Regions from separate parts of the Anaerobacillus sp. MEB173 genome, predicted to be linked through region 2. Evidence: riboswitches for the same ligand, from Rfam matches in the RefSeq annotation. Region 2 holds a riboswitch; the other holds the start of a gene.

The links. A riboswitch is a leader RNA that binds a small molecule or an ion and turns the genes downstream of it on or off. The one in region 2 is predicted to bind cyclic di-GMP.
Region 1: another riboswitch for cyclic di-GMP. It lies ahead of ACJ2A9_RS01495 (Flp family type IVb pilin); the one in region 2 lies ahead of ACJ2A9_RS17900 (methyl-accepting chemotaxis protein).

The regions. Positions count from the first base shown of each region.
Region 1 is NZ_JBJMAU010000001.1:301,140-304,341, reverse strand. Features, by position in the region: gene parC (DNA topoisomerase IV subunit A) at 1-105, shown strand, start outside; gene ACJ2A9_RS01505 (DUF192 domain-containing protein) at 188-526, opposite strand; cyclic di-GMP riboswitch class I at 780-865, shown strand; gene ACJ2A9_RS01500 (Flp family type IVb pilin) at 950-1,117, shown strand; cyclic di-GMP riboswitch class I at 1,130-1,214, shown strand; gene ACJ2A9_RS01495 (Flp family type IVb pilin) at 1,308-1,475, shown strand; gene ACJ2A9_RS01490 (A24 family peptidase) at 1,580-2,071, shown strand; gene ACJ2A9_RS01485 (TadE/TadG family type IV pilus assembly protein) at 2,068-2,451, shown strand; gene ACJ2A9_RS01480 (pilus assembly protein TadG-related protein) at 2,451-3,202, shown strand, end outside.
Region 2 is NZ_JBJMAU010000011.1:68,732-71,933, reverse strand. Features, by position in the region: gene ACJ2A9_RS17910 (competence protein ComK) at 26-541, shown strand; gene ACJ2A9_RS17905 (hypothetical protein) at 737-1,222, shown strand; cyclic di-GMP riboswitch class I at 1,327-1,416, shown strand; gene ACJ2A9_RS17900 (methyl-accepting chemotaxis protein) at 1,642-3,202, shown strand, end outside.

The sequences.
Region 1 (3,202 bases), on a different contig from region 2:
TTAAACCCAACCGACCGATACAGTAATGGTTCATTTGTTCTTGATGAAAATCAAGTCGGACTGGTTGTTGATGTATGGAAAGAAATTGTACCGGAAAAAGAATAGTAAGGTGAAAATAACTATCAAACGGAGCTACCTCTGTTTGATAGTTATTTTTTGTTCGGGGTAATGTTCTGGTGCTTTTCTGCTAAAGCTCAATTCTGTCTCCTTTTTGAATGGAATATTTTGAAATGGTACCAGCCGGTAACTCGATTGCTGCTTTTGCATTTTTTACCGGAAAAATTGCTGTCCATGGTTTTACATGTTCCTTAACAAAAACAATTTCATTATTGGCATTTATAAATACAACATCGATCGAGAAAAACATAAAAAACATATGAATCGAATTACATGGGGAAAGTATTATTCCTTCATTAACAATCGGCTTAAAACGAAACATTAACCCTTTTGTTCTTTGAAAAAATGTATCATAATTTGAAATTGTTATTGGAATATTATGTATTTGATTCCCTGAAATTAATTTCATTTCCTCACGACCTTTTACTCTATCTCATAATTAATAGTAACAAACATTAAAAAAACGTAGATATAACGGACTTATTTTATTAAGATTGAGCGTATTATATGTAAAATAAACGATTTAATATAGGTGTATTTTTTGGTAATAGAGGAATAATGTTGCTATTGTACAATATTAATTCGGGTGATAATATTAGTTCATAAGCAATGACACACTTCGACAACAACAAACAGGAAGCTTGTTGTTGCTTTTTATAAAATTATGATAAGGGCAAACCAAGGGAAATCTTGGGACGCAAAACTAGAGGGGCTTCATCGAAAAGCGATATGCCAGCCAGTTGCCGAAAATAGTGATCACCAGATACTATTCTTCGGGGAGTAGTATTTTTTTATGACAAAAACCAAACATTTTGAAAGGTGGTCACACGCAATGATGAACGCAGTAAAACGATTTGTAAAAGAAGAAGAAGGACAAGGAATGACAGAGTACGGCTTAATTTTAGGAGTAATTGCAGTTGGAGCAATTGCAGCATTCGTTGCCTTTGGAGATGCATTAAAAACTAAGGTTGAAGCGTTAAAAGACTCTATCTTAAATTAATAGATAAATAAAAAATGATAAAGGCAAACCAAGGGAAACCTTGAGACGCAAAACTAGAGGGGCTTCATCAAAAACGATATGCCAGCCAGTTGCCGGAAATAGTGATCACATTGATACTATCTTCGGGGGTAGTATTTTTTTATGACATTATATTAAAATAATTTTATATTCTGAAGGGTGGTCACACGCAATGATGAACGCAGTAAAACGATTTGTAAAAGAAGAAGAAGGACAAGGAATGACAGAGTACGGCTTAATTTTAGGAGTAATTGCAGTTGGAGCAATTGCAGCATTTGTTGCCTTTGGTGATACTTTAAAAACAAAGGTTGAGGCACTTAAAGAGTCTGTTCTGAAATAAGGGTCATTACTTATTACTAAATTCCTAACAACTATTATATGTTAATTCTAAAAATCCTACTTTATCTACAGCAGAAAGTAGGATTTTTTTCGAGGTGATCTTTCATGACAATTGCAATCCTCTTTATCATTTTAGCTATTTCATTCTTTACTGACTTGAAAAACAGAAAAATTTTCAATGTTGTTACATTTCCTGCTATCTTGTTAGGTTTTATTATTAACACTGCAACACTCGGCTGGGAAGGGTTTTTATTTAGTTTATTTGGCTTCTTAATGGGATTTGGGTTATTAGTGATCCCTTATGTGTTAGGAGGAATGGCCGCAGGTGATGTCAAGCTACTTATGGCAATTGGTGCATTACAAGGAACAGGTTTTGTTTTCGGTTCCTTTATCTATATTACAATCATTGGCGGAATGATTGCCTTCGTCATTTTACTTAAGCAAAAAGAGCTAATAAATACGTTAAAGCGAATTTTCTTTTCAGCTCAACTTAGATCACTGGACAGTTTGAATAAAAATGAATACCATCATGCTTTTCCCTACGGCGTGGCGATCGTTTTAGGTACAGTTTGCTACACGGGAGTGAATGTATTTTGATTAGATCACAAAAAGGTCAAGCAACTGTTGAATTAGCTTTATCATTAACGATACTCTTATTTTTATTGTTTGGAATTATTGACTTCGGTCGTATATTCCATTCTTATCTTACTCTTGAGCATGCAGGACGGGAAGCTGCCAGAGTAGCGAGTGTTGGTGGAACGGATGCACAAATTCATGAAAGGATAAGTGCAGCTGCTCCAACCTTAACATCAAGTGCAATGAACGTTTCAATCTCACCTTCAAAGGGAAGTCGATCGCGTGGCACATATGTCACCGTTCATTTGTCTTATCCAGTAACATTCTCCATTCCATTGTTTAAAGAAATATTACCTGAAACCGTAGTGCTGCAATCGAAAACGGTAATGAGGATTGAATGATGCTGAATAACTTTCTAAAAAAAGAAGATGGTGCTGTTATTGTTTTAGTGGCATTTAGTATGTCAATTTTTATCGGGTTTATGGCTTTAGTCCTTGATGCGGGTTCCCTTTACCTTGAAAAAAACAGACTCCAAAAAATCGTTGATGCGGCGGCATTAGCGGGTGCGCAGGAGCTTCCGAGTTTTCATGCCAAAGCACAAGGAGAAGTCAATAAAACGATACAATTTAATCAAGGTGATTTGAGTCATTTTTCAACAAGGATTCAAAATACATCCATTGAGGTCACCGCAAATAAACAAGCAACAATGCACTTTGCGACTGTACTCGGAATTAGTGAACCAACCATCCAAGCAAGGGCGAGAGTTGACTTACTCCCAATCCAATCTGGAATAGGAGCGATTCCTTTAGGCGTTCAACCAACTCATAATTTAGCTTTTGGTGTTAGTCAAACGTTAAAGGTCAGTGATTCGGCTAGTGGGAACTTTGGGGCAATCGCCTTAACAGGTCCCGGTGCCAAAAACTACACGACGGATTTAATGAATGGGTATGGATTTGAGTTAAAGGTAGGGTCAACCTTAAGTACGGAAACCGGAAACCTTGCCGGGCCGACGAGGGATGGGATACAACCGAGGATATCAGCTTGTCCCAATGCTACCTATTTAAATTACCCACCAGGCTGTGCTCGTGTTGTGCTCGTCCCAATTTATGAGCCGGTTCAATTGGATCAAAATCAAATAAAACAAGTTCGTGT
Region 2 (3,202 bases):
TCAAATAGTGATAGGAGGAATTCATATGGAATCAGTAAAAAGCTATAAAATTCACTCTGAATCGATGGTATTGAGGCCGGTTTATAATGAAAGCGGAAAATTATGTACGATAGTTGATGAACTTTATCAAAAGATACTGGTATTAAAAAGTCCCTATTCGATTGTTCGTGAAAGTCTCAATTTTTATGGTGGAGGATACGAAGGTACAATTGAAGCTGCTAAAAAAATTTTAGGTAATAAAAAGATGCTGCCGATTTGTATTGCTGCACCGTTAGACATTTATTTTATTCCGATGACTTCAGCAAAAAGTCACGATTGTATTTGGTTTGCACTAAATCATATGGTACATGTAGAATCTAGCACCGATAAAATGAAATCGCTTGTAAATCTAAAAAACGGTCAAAACGTTGTCGTTAATTTACAAAAAGGGATTGTTGAATCGAAACGCTATCGAGCTGCATACTTGAAAGAAACCATTTCACGCAGATTAGAAGAGCGATGCTGTAATGAAAGAACCGGGGGAATGGTTGTTGGTAGGTGATTTACGCGGGAATTTGGTGGAATTGCATCGGTTGAGTGTGGGGTTGCACGAGTATGCAATGGAATTGCACCAGGTTTGAATGCAATTGCACTTTTCTCCTTTAATGACCATTTTAGTTTATCGTTCAAACTAATGAGAGAGGTTACTTCGTGAAAGTAAGAGGTTTTCAGTACATAGGAGAGTGGGGAAGGCGAAATGAGAGGGCGATTGCTGGAGAAGCAGAAGTATAACTTTGAGGACCTAAATACATTTATTTCTCAAAAAGGGTCGATTAATTTAAAAGATTTGGTTGAAACAGATATAGATGGGCATTTATGTACTTTGTTTGTTAACCACACTCTTATTGTGAAAGATGTGGAAGGGCTTGCCCTAATTAAATACGATGATATAGAGTTTATTCACGGTGTTGTGGATGTGTATGATCGTGTTCTTCGTGAAAATCTATATAATTTTTCAATGGACGATACGAGTTCAAAAAGTATTGAAAATGCTCATATTGCTGATATTATTATTCAATCTAATCTAGTTATAAACGTGATCGAGCTTAACACTGCAAATCATATTCAACACGCACCTGGTGAGACCATTGCATTAGAGAACAAATATTTAATCGAGCTTTATACGGGATGGCATACTCAACTGCACCATAGGGAACATGAATTTTTTAAATTGTTTTGTTGATATGGCCAGTGTTCCTGTCCCCACGTTTCACCGAAAAACGATAAAAGATTGACTTTATTTTTATATATCTTTATGAGATGATATATATGGAAAATTGAGATTCCTACGATAAATGGCAAACCTAGTAAAAGCTAGGGACGCAAAGCCACGGGCCTAAAGTAAGTAATGTTTACTATGGTAGCCGGGTTACCGAAAAGGATTAGTATGTAAAGTGAGAGTTTTGTTTATTTACTATATAGTTATGGTTTATTCCTGAAGCAACTACTAGACATTCTTGCTAAAAATGGATACTACCTATATTAACCTTTACAAGTCCACTATTCTTTTTGGTGGGCTTTTTTATGTGAAGCTAAAAAAGGGAGGTTAAATTTAGGCCGCACGAGCATTTTAAGATAATTTTTTGGATAGGAGTTGTAAGGATGAAAAGTCTAAGATTGAAGATATTAAGTGGGTTTGGGTTAGTTGTAGTAACTGTATTGATTATGGGTATATTTGGATATGTTGGCATTTCAAATTATACAAAAGACGTAAGGGATATGGTAGAAGAAGAATATACATTATTAAAAGAAGCAGAGGAAATGAAACATAATGTCACTTATCGGGTTGTAACAGCTCGTGGTTATGTTTTATACGGGGATGAAAAGTATCTAAATGAATTTATAGATATGACCGAAGATGCGATAGCCATACAAGAAAAACTTTTAGATGAGTTCAGTAAGGATCCTGAGTACTCCAATGCCATAGAAGTGGCCGATGAAAATACTAGAAGGTGGAGAACATTAATTACTGATGATATTGTTCCAGTTTTAGATGATCATAATGGTATATATGGCAATGGTGATTCCAACCAGTATTCTCATACATTTAAAAGGCCTTCCTTTGAAGAAACGATTAATATAATGGAGGAATTTTGTACAGTCTATGCGATTGAAGCCATTGAAGCCTGGCAGGATATCTTTGATTTGCAAGATGCAAAGATTGTAGAACTTGAAAAAGAGTTAATCAAAAGTGGTCAATTATTACAATGGATATTTATCATTATCTCAATTTCAGCAATTGTTATTGCAATTACAGCGGCAATCATTATTGCTAATATGATTGTTAAACCTATTTCTACTGCTGCGAAACGTTTAGAGGATGTTGCCAACGGTGATCTTACTGGGAAACCACTTGCAGTTAAAACGAAAGATGAAGTAGGAAAACTAACAGAGAGTTTAAATCAAATGGTTGAAAACTTAAGAGGCCTTGTAGGTGAGGTTGAAGGTTCATCAAGAACACTTGCTTCATCTTCAGATTATATGGCTGCATCGAGTGAGGAAATAACAAATGCAATTAACATTATTTCAAAAAATGGACAGATAACATCAAATGACGCTGAAAAAGGCAATCAAACAATGTTAGAAGTCTCTGCAACATTACTAGAGCTTTCATCATTGATTCAAATTGCTAAAGAAAAGTCATTCTCATCTGCTGACAATTCGAAAATTACATACGAAACAGCCAATAACGGTAAGAAAACAGTTGAAGAAGCAATTAAGTGTATGGAACGAATAAAATCTTCAACCGATGAAACAGAGCGTTTTATTCAAACTTTGGATGAGTATACAGAAGAGATAAAAACAATTACTGAAATGATTACAAATATATCTGAGCAGACTAATTTATTAGCACTTAATGCTGCGATTGAGGCAGCTCGGGCTGGAGAAGCAGGTAAAGGCTTTGCCGTTGTAGCAAATGAGGTTAAGAAATTAGCTGAACAGTCTAGTCAAGGTGCAACAAAGGTTGCTGAATTAATTTTACAAATTTCCAATAGTACAGGTGATGCTGTTCAGGCAATTAAAGATAGCAAATCACAAGTCGATAAAGGCTCATCAATCGTTAGTGAGTGTGGAGTTTCATTAGAGGAAATACTCCAAGCTGTAGACAAAACTGTTGGCGATATTAAGAGTATTTCAAATGTTACAAGTGAAGAAGTTGCAT